Regions from separate parts of the Buttiauxella noackiae genome, predicted to be linked through region 2. Evidence: riboswitches for the same ligand, from Rfam matches in the RefSeq annotation. Region 2 holds a riboswitch; the other holds the start of a gene.

Region 1 (7,896 bases), 460 kb from region 2:
TTGCTGAGTACTACGCGTATGCCGATTGCTAGCGTCGGTCGCAATGTCGGGTTTGAAGACCAGCTCTATTTCTCGCGAGTTTTCAAGAAGTGCACCGGAGCAAGTCCGAGTGAGTTTCGTGCAGGTTGCGAATAACCGCTATCCTTACTGGATGCCCTTATGTATGTCGGATGACGCTACGCTTATCCGACATACGGCTGAATGGGTTTTGTAGGTAGCCTACATAATCATACAAATCATGGCTTGACGCTTGAATCCACACTCTGGAGAATCGCCCACTCGTTTCTCGACGGACGCTTTATGGAAGCTTTGCTGGAACACTTTATTACTCAGTCAGTGGCGTACTCGCTTTTTGCAGTGATGCTGGTGGCTTTTCTGGAATCTCTGGCGCTGGTGGGACTTATCCTGCCAGGCACGGTAATGATGGCGGGGCTTGGTGCGCTGATTGGTGGCGGTCAGGTCGGGTTCTATCATGCCTGGGCTGCGGGGATTATCGGTTGTTTGCTGGGCGACTGGATTTCGTTCTGGCTAGGAGGCCGCTTTAAAGGGCCGCTGCATCGCTGGTCGTTTATGAAAAAGAACAAAGCGCTGCTGGATAAAACCGAGCATGCGCTGCATCAGCACAGCATGTTTACCATCCTGGTTGGCCGTTTTGTTGGCCCGACACGACCGCTGGTGCCGATGGTTGCAGGCATGCTTGATCTCCCGGTTTCTAAATTTATCGTCCCGAACATTATTGGCTGCATTTTCTGGCCACCAATCTATTTCTTACCGGGGATTCTGGCGGGTGCCGCGATTGATATTCCTGCGGATATGCAAAGCAGCAGCTTTAAATGGCTCTTGCTGCTGGTGGCTCTGGGGCTGTGGCTGGCGGGGTGGTTGTGTTGGCGCTGGTGGCGCAGCGGTAAAGCAGGTACCGATCGTTTAACTCAGTACCTGCCACGATCTCGTTTGCATTGGTTAGCCCCAACAATGGCCGTGCTGGCGGTGGGGAGCTTTGTTGCCATTCAGATGCACCCAATGATGCCGATTTACCGCAGTATTCTTTGGAAAGTGCTCACTGGGCACCACTAATACCTAACAGCGCTGATGCGCTAGCTTCTCCGCTCAATAAGGTTGCCGTGTCGCCATCCCAGGCGATACGGCCATCGACCACCACAAGACTTCTTTCAGCGATTCGCGCTGCATCTTCAATACTGTGTGACACCATCAATAGCGTCAGCTGTTGTTGGCGACATAAATTATCAAGCAGTTGCAGCATCTCCTGGCGCAGTGCCGGGTCGAGTGCTGAAAATGGCTCATCGAGCAGCAAAATCGGTTGTTCGCGCACCAGGCAGCGGGCAAGGGCGACACGCTGGCGCTGGCCACCGGAAAGCTGCGACGGCAGCCTGTCGAGTAAATCGCTTATCGCCATTTGGTTGGCAATCGTGGCCAGGCGTTCGAGCTGTGCGGCATTAAGCTTCAGGCCAGGATTTAACCCGAGGCCAATGTTCTGACGCACAGTCAGGTGGTTGAATAGATTATTCTCCTGGAACAGCATCGACACCGGGCGCTGTGCTGGCGCAGTCGCCGTATGGTCATTGCCATTTAGCATGATTTGCCCGCTGGCAGGCGTCAGAAAACCGGCAATCAAACTGAGCAGCGTACTTTTCCCCGCTCCGCTAGGCCCCAACACCGCAACGCGTTCTCCAGCATTGATCTGCATCGAAAAGCGCATCGGTAAATGGTGATAGAGCCAGGTTACATCAGTCAGCGTTAGCATTCCCTTCATCCTTCAAGTTACAGGTGCGTTGGCTGCCTTCTTTCATCCTGGTCACCCTGGTCACATAGTTTTCTCTGCTCCCAGGCTTCATTCACTTACCGCCTTCCTGCAACCCGAATGATTTTGGGAAGAGCGCCCCGGAAGTTTTTCAATCAATGTGAATAAAGCAAAGCACAATATCAGCAGGATAAGCGCGGTAACAGCGCCATCCTGGCTGCGATATGAACCAATTTGTTGATAGAGATAGAACGGCAGCGTACGGAAATCTTCATTACCAAACAGCGCCACTACGCCAAAATCACCAATCGACAGCACGCAGGCAAATGCCAGGGCTTGCGCCAGTGGGCGTTTCAGGGCGCGCAACTCGATATAACGCAGGCGGTTTAAGCCGTTGATATTCAGCGACTGGCACAGTTTGTTGTAGCGTTCCGCGACGTCCAGCATCGGGTTTTCCAGCACTTTTAGCGCGTAAGGGATCGCCATCAGCGCATTGGTGAAAATCACAATCCCATCGGCTGATTGTGGCAAACCCATGCTGTTATTGAGCAGCAGGAAAAAGCCGGTTGCCAGCACTATGCCCGGCATTGCGAGGATTAGCATGCCGCTGAGTTCCAGCGCCTGTCCTGCGAATGCACGATTGCGCAGGCGCAATTCCCGCGAACTCCACAGCAGCATTACCGTGATGACTACACTTATCAATCCCGCGCCAACAGCAATTCTTAATGAGGTGAACAGTGCCTGCCAGAGAATCGGCTGCGACAATACCGTGTTAAAACCACTATTGATGCCATCAATGATTACCGCCAAAAGTGGCGGTAATAACAGCAGCAATGCGAGTGAAATTAACAGCCCGTCACACAGTTTGCGGCGCAGGTTATCTTGCGGATCGCGCCAGCCCTCCATCTGGCTGATACCAACGGGAATCGCTTTGCTCAGCCGTTGGCTCATTAGCACCAGGCCTAAACAGCAAACCATTTGCACTAATGCGAGCAATGCCGCACGAGCGGGATCGTAGTCGTAACTGAGCGCCTGGAAAATAGCCAGTTCAATGGTGGTTGCATGGGGCCCACCGCCTAGTGAAAGCACCGTGGCAAAACTTGCGAAGCAGAGCATGAAAATCAGTGCGGCGGCAGGAAGGATCTGGCGGCGTAACCACGGCCACTCTACAAAACGAAAGAAGTTCCAACCCTGCATTCCCAACTGCGCGGCGACCTGTCGTTGTTCGCTGGGGATATTTTCCAGTGCCTGAAGAAGCAGGCGTGTCGCCATCGGCATATTGAAAAAAACGTGGGCCAGCAAAATGCCTTTCAGTCCGTAGGGCGAAAATGCCCACTCGATTCCCAGCCAGGCGCAAAATGAGGCCAGCCAGCCTTCGCGACCATACACCGTCAGAATCCCGAACACTGCCACCAACACTGGCAAAACCAGCGTCATGGCGCACAAACGCAACAGCGCGAGCCGCCCTGGGAAATGGCGTCGATAAAGTGCCCGGGCAAGAAAAATGGCTGGTAACACGGAAAGGGCGGCTGAGAGAAACGCTTGCCAGAAGGAAAAGCGCAGTACGTGCCACAAATAACTATCCTGCACCAAAGCGCGGATATCGGTTTGCGGGGCGTTAAACCACAATGCCAGAAAAGCAGCCAGGGCTACGGTGACCACGAGAGTGGCGGCGCATAGCCCTGGAATCAGCCAGCCTGGGATCAGCGGCTGACGGAGCGTTGCCATTCACTAATCCAGCTGGCGCGATGGGAAGAGACGTCTTGCGGGCTAAATTCCAGCGTGGTCTGCGGTTTGACAAGGCTATTAAAGCCTTCTGGTAATTTCACGTCTGTGACCGGGTACATCCAGTTGCCGGTTGGGATCGTGTTCTGGAACTCAGGCGTGGTAAAGAACTTCATGAATTTCGCTGCCAGCTCTGGCTGCTTGCTTGAAGCCAGGCGACCCGCCACTTCCACCTGCAAATAGTGCCCTTCGCTGAAATTGGCTGCCGCGTAGTTATCTTTTTTCTCTTCAATGATGTGATACGCCGGAGAGGTGGTGTAGCTCATCACCAGGTCGCCTTCGCCTTTCAGGAACAGTCCGTAAGCTTCAGACCAGCCTTTAGTGACGGTGACGGTTTTCTTCGCCAGTTTCGCCCAGGCTTCAGGCGTTTTGTCGCCGTAAACTTTCTGCATCCATAACAGCAGACCTAAACCCGGCGTACTGGTGCGCGGATCCTGGTAAATTACCTTCCATTGTTGGTCGCTTTCGACCAACTCTTTCAGGCTTTTTGGCGGATTTTTGAGTTTGTTTTTGTCATACACAAAGGCGAAATAACCGTAGTCGAACGGCACGAAGGTGCTGTTATTCCAGCCGCCTGGGATTTTTAGTGAACCGGTGTCGACGTTGCTCGGGGCGAACAGTTTGGTTTGTGCAGCCGCTTCCAGCAGGTTGTTATCAAGCCCCAGAACTACATCGGCTTTGCTGTTTTTACCTTCCATGCGCAGACGGTTAAGCAGTGAAACGCCATCTTCGAGGGCAACAAATTTAAGCTCGCAATTGCAGTCAGCTTCAAAGGCCTTTTTCACCGCAGGGCCAGGACCCCAATCGGCAGCAAAAGAGTCGTAGGTGTAAACAGTCAGCAGGGGTTTTGCAAAAACAGGGGCTGCGATGAGTGCCAGTAACGGCAGGAATTTTTTGAACACTTTGCACCTCTTGGAATTAGGGGTGGCAAAGGACTTTGAGAATTGAGCCTCAAATCCCTTCGCCGGCGTTATCCGGATCAGGTTCGACGGGTATTATCTCAGCCAGACTTTCGTCTTAGCACCCCGTTGAGAACGCGTGCATTGTAATGATTTTGTGAATCTTACGAAAGCTCTTTACCCGTATTCACGGATTGGGGCTCCGGCGGCGCAAACCATGCCGATTTAAAGTCAAACCAACCCAATGTGTTCATGCGTACACCGCGCATACTGCGCTGCCCTTCAATACGCAGCCAGTGGTGGATTAACGGCAAAATATCATTGTTTTCAACTCGTTTTTGGCACCATTCAGGCAGCGAAAGCTCGCCGTTATGCCATTTGCGGGTATCGGTTTCCCAGTCATTTGCGATGCATTTTTGAATCAACGGCACTTCATAAAGATGAGAATAGAGGGAAAACTCCAGCGGCAGGGTGAAGTTCGCGCTGTTAAGCCAGATATCGCTTTCAGCATTGCCCTGATGCCACTCCTCATAGCTAACCTCCTGCACCACAAGCTTAACCCCTACGCGAGCCAGCAATTCCTCCATGACTTTACTGATAACTCTGTGTTCGACGTGATCGCGATAAAACGTCAGCGTTACAGATTCCAGACCAGCAGGTTTTTCAAGCACCGGTTGTGGACGTGCGTGGTGCCAGCGCGGCAATAACCCATACGCCGGGAACCAGTACTGCTGGTTTTGAGCTCCCGCGCTATAAAGCAGATGGATGGGGGCCAACACATGGCTTAGCCAGCGGCGAACTTCGTCATTACTGCCAGATTCGGAGCGTCTATCAAACAAAATGTAATAGCAGCCTTCTTCCAGGCGGCTTTCTACGGCTTTTTCACTATCAGGCATGCCCGACAGTTGCACTGCGCAACTGACATCTTCACCGATCTCCGGCAATACCCAGAAATTTACCTCGTCAATGAGTGCGCGATAGCCGAAGTAATCATCGTAAGCCTGAATCTTCAGTTGGTTAGTATTGTTGCGCACGACAGAGTACGGCCCAGTACCGACTGGCTGGCGGGAAAAATTGCTCAGGGTTTGCCATTCACGCGGCAGAATCATGGCATTGACGCTACCCAGCAGCCACGGCAACCAGTTGTCCGGTTGCGAAAGCATGATATCCAGCGTCCATGCAGTTGGAGAGGTAATTTGCGTAATATGTGAATACAGCGGCAAGCTATTAATGCGTTGCAGGGACGTCATTACATCCAGCATATCCAGCTCACGTCCATGGTGGAAATGAACGCCGGGGCGCAGATAAAAACGCCAATGTAATGGGGAAATTTGCTGCCAGTGATGGGCAATATCTGCTTCCAGTTCCCCATTTTCCTCATTTATACGGATTAATCCGCTGAAAATTTGCCGGGCAATATGGGTTTCTGAACGACGTAAAGCCGAGCCTGGTAATAGATTTAACAGTGGGCGGTAATAGAGAACGCGCAGGATATGCCGCCCCTGACGAAAGCTACGGCCAAGATGCGAAATCAACATTTGGCGTACAGCGGCTTTATCACCAACGATCTGCACCAGTTGATCAATTCTGTCTTGCTCAAGAAGATCTTCAGCCCGCTGTTGTTGCAGTGCAAGGCCGGTATACAGGAATTCCAGCTGTGAACGCTTGCCGCGCCCGACCTCTGCTTTCCAACTGAGCCAGCCTTTTTCCTGCATTGCACTCAGTAGCGTACGCATATGGCGACGGGAGCAATTCAGCAGATCTGCCAGCTCATTAAGCGTGGTTTCCTGCGGCTTACCTTCAAAGTATTGCCATAAACGTATGAACTGTTGTTGTAGACGACCGCTGGACATAAAAGAGGAACTCCCGTCAGAAACTCATCAATTTAACTCTCCTCATATTACGCCAATAATTAACAACGTTGAAACGAGGAAGTGGAGATGTATATGAAACGGTCGCCAGTTATTAAGTTCTATCAACAGTATTTTACCGCAACCCAAAGTGTTTCCGCTGGATGGCTGGCTCGCCTGACAGCATCGCAACGTCTAAGGATGCTTGAGGACTTAATGCAGTGGGAGGTGACAACTTCCGTGACCGTGAAGCACTGACTCGTTGATACATGTGTGACTGAGAATTGGTGAATTTCACCTGGCCAGCAGATTGTTCCTGCTGGCTTTTTTATGCCCGTCATTAAGGTATAGTTTACGTTTTGCACACCCAGTGAGCGCTCGAACAAAAGGAATTTCTGCATGATTTGGTTTCTGACCAAAGGACGCCGCCTCAATCCGGTATATGCCGCATTTATGATTGTGGCTTTCATGATGGGGATTGCGGGGGCACTCCAGGCGCCCACTCTTAGCCTGTTTTTAAGTCGCGAAGTAGAGGTGCGCCCATTCTGGGTCGGTCTGTTTTATACCGTCAATGCGATAGCCGGGATTCTCGTCAGCCTGGCACTGGCGAAGCGTTCAGATAATCAGGGCGATCGCCGCAAACTGATTATGGTTTGTTGCATGATGGCAGTAGCAAACTGTGTGCTTTTTGCTTTTAACCGTCATTACCTGACGTTAATCACTGTTGGCGTCATGTTCGCGTCTATTGCTAATACCGCCATGCCGCAAATTTTCGCGCTTGCCCGTGAGTATGCAGATAACTCAGCGCGTGAAGTGGTGATGTTCAGCTCGATCATGCGTGCGCAGCTCTCGCTTGCCTGGGTTATTGGCCCGCCATTGTCGTTTATGCTCGCGTTAAATTACGGCTTTACCACCATGTTTCTTATCGCGGCCGGGATTTTTGTTATCTCGCTTGCGCTAATTTTCTTCGCACTTCCTTCCGTCGCAAGAATTGAGCAGCCCGCTGATGTGGCGCTTACCCAGGTCAGTGGCTGGAAAGACAAAAACGTCCGTATGCTGTTTATCGCCTCGATGCTGATGTGGACCTGCAACACCATGTATATCATCGACATGCCGTTGTGGGTCAGCAGTGATTTAGGGCTGCCCGAATCGTTGGCGGGGCTTCTGATGGGAACGGCTGCGGGTCTTGAGATCCCGGCAATGATTCTTGCGGGCTATTACGTGAAGCGTTTTGGCAAGCGGCGCATGATGGTGATTGCTGTGGCGGCTGGCGTGTTGTTCTACGTCGGCTTAATTCTATTCCATAGCCGCACGGCGCTGCTATTGCTCCAGCTCTTTAACGCGGTGTTTATTGGTATTGTCGCCGGTATTGGAATGTTGTGGTTCCAGGATTTAATGCCGGGTAGGCCGGGGTCTGCAACCACATTATTCACCAATAGTATCTCGACGGGTGTGATTCTGGCAGGGGTTTTACAGGGGGCGCTGGCGGAGAGTTTTGGGCACCATTCGGTGTACTGGCTGATTGCCGGGCTGTCGGTACTGGCGTTGATTTTGACGAGCCGGGTGAAGAATATTTAAGCCGAAATTATGTCGGATGACGCTA
Region 2 (7,896 bases):
ATCTATCGACTTTTGCAGAAGATGGCGTATAGCTCCAGAACTGATAGCCTGATCGCCGTGATGCGAGACATTAAGTGCTTTTGCTTTACCTTGCTTTAGCGATTCATAAGTACGTGCATTAAGCTGGCCCACGACATAAGAGAGATTATTGATACATTTTCCGTATGCCATGTACGCCATGCCAAAATTGAGACCCAGCTCCATTTCTTCCCACGAAAAACGAAAAGATGACATCGCTTTATAGTAAGGGTGGATAATATCGTCATCAACCTTATTCAGGCGTAGAAGAAGGCCATACCCTGGGCTGTAATACATTTTTTCATTATCCACAAGCAATGGGCTTAAATAAGAAAAAACAGCTTTAACGAATTCGAAGCGAAATATTATCCCATGGGTTTGTGTTAGAGTATTTAACTCAGGGCATTGAATAATACACAACCCAGCGTGTGGGTAACGAATGATATCATTTTTTAAAGCAAGAAGATTAGGTAACCCAGTGTGTGGTTCTGATAAAGAAATTCGTTTGAGGCTTCTGATATGCTTTAGAATACGCGTAACCAATACCCCAACAATAACAATTGTCAGAGAAAAGGTAAAAATCATGGAGCAAGTTAAAGCCAAATGGCTAACATAATGGTTAAAAGTAAATTCATGATCTATTGATATATAATTATTAATGTAGTCACTCAATAAAATGAGCATGACTACCCAAAGAGGGGACATTAGTGCATGGCCGAGACAGATTGCTCCCCAGAGCATCACCGGTAAAAGCCATACGATAGTGTAATCTGTATATATTAAGCTATCGCCATGTACATAAATCAGGCAATACATAATTCCGATTACTAACATTGCCCAGAGTAATTGATAAATTGCACGTGGCCCAGAAACAATTAATTCTTTCAACTTTTTCAGGTAGTTGAAAAACCATAGTGGCTGGTAACAAGCTCTGAGAATGAGATAGCAAAATGGAGTGCCTGTAATACAGGATGTCAACATCCATTGAATATTAATGAGAGTGGGGATACTTAAAATATTTATTTCTGATATAAAATTAAACTTTAGTAATAAAAACTGTTGAAAGAGTGTAAAAATAAGGGTGTTAAAACATATCAACCACAGTATGCGCTGGGCGCTGAGGCTACTACGTCCGAAACTGACGGCCCCACGCTTACCAGTGGCGTAGAAATAGACTTTTGTGCTGATTAAAGCCGCTGTGAGTTGAGATATTGTATCAAGGACCTGGGGTAAAGGCTGTGTATGAACACGATACAGGGCAAACAGAATAAGAACCGGAATTGCCTTTTTGTTGTACAAAATAAGTAATGCGGAAATTACGGGCAACGTGAGGTCGTAGAGCCTGATAGTTGTACCAGAAATCTCAATGCTATTACTCAGTTTATCCGCAAATGAGTACAGAAGAACAAATGAAAAGCAGAGTGTGATGTACTTTTTTAGGTTTTTAGGGCGAGCTAAATACATCAATGGAAAATTCCGCCACTGATTAACCACTGTACTTTTGTTGATCCTGGAGTTTCTGTTAGCTAACTCATTTTCCATAACCACAGGTTTGTACATTTTTTCAAGAAAACTTCTAAGCCCCATGCTACTTACTCACAATGGTTTACTTTTCGTTTATATAAAGTCTAATGATAGCCATGAGGTTTTTAATCTTATCCGTGATTCATCCAACAAACACTAAACCAATAATTTGCTATTAATTTTCATATGGATTTTAGTGACGAGTCAAATGAAATGTATGATTAGACAAAAACAATATGTTATTAACATGCTATGAATGTTGTTTATGGTGTTCTCATGTTTGTTTATGGTTTAAAAATCGATCGTTGTATTTGCATTGGGTAATAGTGTGTGTATAAGTCAGGAAATTGGAAATGTATCTCGTAATAGGAGTCTCTGCTGGAAGGTTTGTAGTTCAATACATTCTTCAAGCCACCCAATGTAGTGGGCGACTAACTATTTATCGTTCTGCACTTGAACAATCATCAAATTGCGTTAAGGCTTTATCCATTTCTTGTGAATAAGGGCTTTGTAAATTTAACTTTAAATAAGGAATTGGTTTATTAAACCAGATGTCATGAATTTTTCCAAAATCAGGTGATTTTCTTATTTTACAAAGACTCTGATTTACCAGTGACTTAAATTCTTGGTCATCGTGCGGTAGCAATATGACAAAGAATTGTGGTTTTCCAACCCCTTTATCACTAATGGAAAATGAAGTTTTATCGCTCTGAGCCTCAATGATTTCTTTTAATGAAATGTCGTTGATAAAGGCAGCGGATGTTTTTCCATTGCGCATCAGCTCAAAAGCTTTTTCCATGGTCGGAGTAGTAATGACGAATAAATTGAGACCCAACTCACGATTGGCCTGGTTAAGAGCAAGGGCATCAACTGATCCCGATGTCACACTAACAGTGTGCCCGGCTAATTGATCAATAGATGATATATTTTTGTTCTTTAACGTTGCGAATCGTGTGTATGAATAAGTATAGGGGATTGAATAGTCTGCAATCGTTTTCCATTCAATGACGTTAGCATTAACGGAACAGATCATATCTACCTTCTTTTCACGCAATAAAGCATCTCTGTCTGGTAGATATTTGTTATCAATATAATTAATCTTTAAGTCAGGTATATTCAGATGTTTACTAATATCACTAACAATAACGTTGCATAAATCAATGACATAACCAACAACTTTGCCATCCGATGCTGCATAAGAAAAAGGTGGGGCATCACGATAGGCGATGTTTATCTGATGAGTATTTGTGATGCTCTCTATCGTCTTTGATTGTTGGGCTTGAGCCACAGAGACAAACAGACCAGAAACAATAAAAATACATGTAATTAACCAATTGAATATTTTTGCAATACTGTTTTTATTAGTTGAGATTTTGTTTTCGATATTCATATAGGATGTTGGATTTATGTTTTTTTATAAGAAAAGATCAAAGGCAAATATTTGTTGCTAGTTATACACATAAAGCATGCTGTTGCCAATTTCATTATATCGAACAAGGTAGAGTTGATGTTTTTTTCAGTATATTTTAAATACATTGCGATCATTTAATGATCAAGTTGTTTCAGTGTATTAACAGCTATTGGCAAAATTAAAAGCTCCATAGAAATAATTTTGACTGGTTGGTCAAAAATAACGACTGGTGAATTCGTTAACTATAATAAATTAATTTTTTAGATTTATGTTAATAGGTTTTGAGAGAGTATTCTCATTAATAGTCAAATCCTGATAAAGATGATGCCAGGGAAAGTTGGTCATCATTTCACTGGGGTCACGGACATTAAGAACTTGTCTGTCAGACTTTCCGCTGGCATTATCCTGAACAGCTATTAACGGGATGTTACTCGCAAGTAGTTGATTTTGATTTAAATGACTCGGGGTGCCCTTCTTTGTGAAGGCTGAGAAATACCCGTACCACCTGATCTGGATAATGCCAGCGTAGGGAAGTCAGATGCCTGCCATGGCATCCCTTCTTCACGCCGGGCAGGAGCTTTCAATATGCAGCCTGACCTGCTACCCGGCCACCTTGCCGCGTCGGTTTTACATAATTTACGTCAAGTCTCTCCTTTAGTTCATTGCATGACTAACGATGTGGTGCAGAATTTTACCGCCAACGTTTTGCTCGCTATTGGTGCGGCTCCTGCGATGGTCATTGAGCCCGAAGAAGCCGCACAATTTAGCCCTATAGCCTGCGCTCTACTCATCAATATCGGCACACTTACCTCTGAGCGTAGCGTTGCGATGCTTGCAGCCATTCATGCCGCTAACCAATCATCAACCCCCTGGGTTCTGGATCCCGTAGCCGTCGGTGGCCTGGATTTTCGTACAAAATTTGCACGCACCATTCTTGAATTAAAACCGGCCGCCATTCGTGGTAATGCGTCGGAAATCATGGCTCTTGCGGGTGAAACTGGTGGCGGACGAGGTGTGGACAGCACTGAAGAGGCGCTTTGCGCACTACCCGCCGCTCTCAAACTTGCGCAGATGACTGGTGCAATTGTTGCAGTTACAGGTGAAGAAGATTATGTCACCGATGGCGAGAATGCCTGGAGCGTTGCCGGTGGTGGTGCGTTGATGACGCGTGTTGTCGGCACAGGATGCGCACTTTCTGCGGTTGTGGCTGCCTGTTGTTCATTGCCTGGCTCCCGGCTAGATAATGTTGCTTCCGCCTGCCAGTTTATGAAATGTGCTGGCGAGCAGGCAATTGCTGCAAGCCGTGGGCCCGGTAGTTTCACTCCAGCCTTTCTGGACGCGCTTTACGCACTTAATGCGGAGGCCCTGATATGAAAGGAGTAAAACGCATTAATGCGCTCACTATTGCTGGAACCGACCCGAGTGGTGGTGCGGGTATCCAGGCCGACCTTAAAACGTTCTCGGCATTGGGTGCGTATGGCACTAGTGTCATTACCGCGCTGGTTGCACAAAATACGCGAGGAGTGCAGTCGGTTTATCGTATCGAACCTGAATTTGTCGCAGCCCAACTTGACTCTGTACTGAGCGATGTTCGCATCGACACCGTCAAAATTGGCATGTTGGCAGAAACAGATATTGTTGATGCTGTGGCCGAGAGGTTGGCATTTTACAAAGTGAAAAACGTGGTGCTTGATACGGTAATGCTGGCGAAAAGTGGCGACCCGTTGCTTGCCCCTTCGGCGGTAGAAAGTTTACGCCGCAGGTTATTACCGCAGGTGGCATTGATTACCCCGAACTTACCCGAAGCGGCAGCTCTGTTGAATACGGCGCAAGCTTGTAATGAACGTGAAATGAAAGAGCAGGGAGATGCATTGCTAGGAATGGGATGCAAGGCCGTGCTGATGAAAGGCGGCCATCTTGATGATGCTGAAAGCCCTGATTGGTTGTTTACCCAAAGTGGAGCACAACGTTTTACTGCGCCACGTGTGCAAACGCGTCATACGCATGGTACGGGTTGCACATTATCCGCAGCTCTTGCGGCACTTTATCCACGCAACAACGACTGGCCTCAAACTATCACAGCGGCGAAAAAGTGGCTGTCTCAGGCATTAAAACAGGCGGATTCGCTGGAGGTTGGGCAAGGAATTGGGCCAGTGCATCATTTTCACGAGTGGTGGTAATGGGGTAAATCTCCGCCGGGTATAAAACGTTACACCGCAAAACAAACCGAAAGTGCTCCCGTAGGTGGCGAATACCGTCAGTCACGGCCAGGATTATGTCTGCCTGTTTTAATGAAAGCAGGCCAGGAGAATCCATCCTCAGCGGGCAGGGTGCTCGCTGAATTTACGGGAGCGTATTATGACTGATATTGCACAGCTGCTTGGCAAAGATGCCGACAGCTTGTTACAGCATCGTTGTATGACTATTCCGGCAGACCAGTTGTATCTGCCAGGTTCGGATTATGTAGACCGCGTGATGGTGGATAACAACCGCCCGCCTGCGGTGCTACGAAACATGCAAACGCTGTATAACACCGGGCGGCTTGCTGGCACTGGTTACCTTTCTATTTTACCGGTCGATCAGGGTGTGGAACACTCCGCCGGGGCATCTTTTGCGGCAAACCCTCTCTATTTTGACCCGAAAAACATTGTTGAGCTGGCGATTGAAGCTGGCTGCAACTGTGTCGCTTCAACCTATGGTGTGCTGGCATCGGTGTCACGACGTTACGCGCATCGCATTCCTTTCCTCGTCAAACTTAACCACAACGAAACGCTCAGTTACCCAAATACTTTCGACCAGACGTTATATACAAGCGTCGAGCAGGCTTTCAATATGGGGGCGGTGGCAGTAGGGGCGACTATCTACTTTGGTTCGCCTGAGTCACGTCGCCAGATTGAAGAGATTTCTGTGGCGTTTGAGCGCGCACATGAACTGGGGCTGGTCACTGTGCTTTGGGCATATCTACGTAACCCGGACTTTAAAAAAGACGGTGTGGATTACCACGTAAGCGCCGATCTAACTGGCCAGGCAAACCATCTGGCCGCCACGATTGGCGCGGATATCGTGAAGCAGAAAATGGCGGAAAATAATGGCGGCTACAAGGCGGTAAACTTTGGTTATACCGATGACCGTGTGTACACCAAACTGACCAGCGATAATCCGATTGACCTGGTGCGTTACCAACTGGCCAACTGCTATATGGGCCGCGCAGGGTTGATTAACTCGGGTGGTGCCGCTGGAGGTGAAACCGATCTGACAGATGCTGTGCGTACCGCAGTTATTAATAAGCGTGCGGGCGGCATGGGGTTAATTCTTGGCCGCAAAGCCTTTAAGAAATCCATGTCTGAGGGGGTTAAGTTGATTAATGCCGTGCAAGACGTGTATCTGAACAACAAAGTCACTATCGCCTGATTTTCTGCGTATTCCTGGCGGGTTAGCACATGCGACACCCGCCAAAAACTTCCCCGCCTCCATCAGTAATCTTCATCACAATTCCATAACATTTTGTGAAAAGCATCACGCCCTCCTGGACATATGTCCAAATAATGACTCGTATTTAAGCACCTTTGAACGAGGCGAAGGTGATTTTTTACGCATAGAGTAAGTGGTGAAACGCTGTTTTAAATTAACAAAGGGACAATAACAGCCGTGAAAATAGAATCCGTGAACGTAACCGTTTTTACTTACCCAACCCGCCGAGTTTCTGACAGTGCAGGCCACTCTCATCCTGGCCCGGAAAGCCTTGCGAAAATGGCAATGCTGACCATTACCACAGATGAAGGGGACTGCGGCTACTCTTTCGCGCCGCCAGAAGTGGTGCGCCCATATGTAGTAAATGCATTCTTCCGCAAGGTATTGGTTGGGCAAGACCCATTTAACCGCGAACGCATCTGGCAGGATCTGGTGCACTGGCAGCGCGGTAGTGCGCACCAACTCACCGAGCGCGCACTCTCGTTTGTTGAGCAAGCATTGTGGGATTTAATTGGCCGCAAACTGAAAGTGCCGGTCTACAAATTGCTTGGCGGTTTCCGCGACAAAGTGCCAGCTTATGGCAGCACCATGTGCGGTGATGAACTGGAAGGGGGATTATCCACGCCAGACGAATTTGGGCAGTTCGCAGAAAAGCTGGTGGCTCGCGGCTATAAAGCCATCAAACTCCATACCTGGATGCCGCCGGTTGCCTTCGCACCAGATCCCAAAATGGATGTCAAAGCCTGTGCCGCCGTGCGCGAAGCCGTGGGGCCGGACATCGATTTAATGCTTGATGGTTACCACTGGTACAGCCGTAGTCAGGCGCTGTACATCGGCAAGGAGCTTGAAAAACTCAACTTTTCCTGGTTCGAAGAACCCATGGAAGAAGAGAGCATGGCGTCCTACGTCTGGCTTTCTGAGAACTTATCTATTGACGTTGTTGGGCCTGAAAGCCTTGGTGGCAAGCATCACAGCCGCGCGGACTGGGTGAAAGCAGGCGCGTGCGACATTCTGCGCGCCGGTGCCAATGGCGTTGGTGGTATTTCACCAACCATGAAAGTGGCGGCACTGGCTGAATCTTTCGGCATGGATTGCGAAGTTCACGGCAACGGCGCGGCAAGCCTTGCTGTAGTCGGGGCGATACGTAACTGCCGCTGGTATGAGCGCGGATTACTGCACCCGTTCCTCGAATATGACGAGCCTGCCGCATACCTGAACAGTATCGTTGACCCGATGGATGCCGACGGTTTTGTGCATTTGCCGCAGCGGCCGGGGCTTGGTGAAGATATCAATTTTGAATATATAGAAACACATACCATCAGCCGCGACTGACCCGTCAGGGTCTTTTCATCGCTGAACAATAATAAGCCCGGCGCAAGACGCTGGGTCATTCTTACCCTACAAAATGGTATCTATCATGAATCGAAGCTCCCGACTGGGGGCGTGGATTCTCACGCTCCTTTTCATGTTCG

What was found. A riboswitch is a leader RNA that binds a small molecule or an ion and turns the genes downstream of it on or off. The one in region 2 is predicted to bind thiamine pyrophosphate.
Region 1: another riboswitch for thiamine pyrophosphate. It lies ahead of thiB (thiamine ABC transporter substrate binding subunit); the one in region 2 lies ahead of thiM (hydroxyethylthiazole kinase).

Annotation. Positions count from the first base shown of each region.
Region 1 is NZ_JPRU01000002.1:393,221-401,116, reverse strand. It holds gene araC (arabinose operon transcriptional regulator AraC) at 1-135, shown strand, start outside; gene IX31_RS10255 (DedA family protein) at 301-1,074, shown strand; gene thiQ (thiamine ABC transporter ATP-binding protein ThiQ) at 1,058-1,762, opposite strand; gene thiP (thiamine/thiamine pyrophosphate ABC transporter permease ThiP) at 1,850-3,487, opposite strand; gene thiB (thiamine ABC transporter substrate binding subunit) at 3,463-4,446, opposite strand; TPP riboswitch at 4,483-4,582, opposite strand; gene sgrR (HTH-type transcriptional regulator SgrR) at 4,608-6,296, opposite strand; gene sgrT (glucose uptake inhibitor SgrT) at 6,390-6,551, shown strand; gene IX31_RS10230 (sugar efflux transporter) at 6,693-7,871, shown strand.
Region 2 is NZ_JPRU01000002.1:851,425-859,320, reverse strand. It holds gene IX31_RS12415 (EAL domain-containing protein) at 1-1,605, opposite strand, end outside; gene IX31_RS12410 (transporter substrate-binding domain-containing protein) at 1,982-2,932, opposite strand; TPP riboswitch at 3,406-3,502, shown strand; gene thiM (hydroxyethylthiazole kinase) at 3,539-4,327, shown strand; gene thiD (bifunctional hydroxymethylpyrimidine kinase/phosphomethylpyrimidine kinase) at 4,324-5,133, shown strand; gene fbaB (class I fructose-bisphosphate aldolase) at 5,312-6,364, shown strand; gene IX31_RS12390 (mandelate racemase family protein) at 6,602-7,756, shown strand; gene IX31_RS12385 (ABC transporter substrate-binding protein) at 7,842-7,896, shown strand, end outside.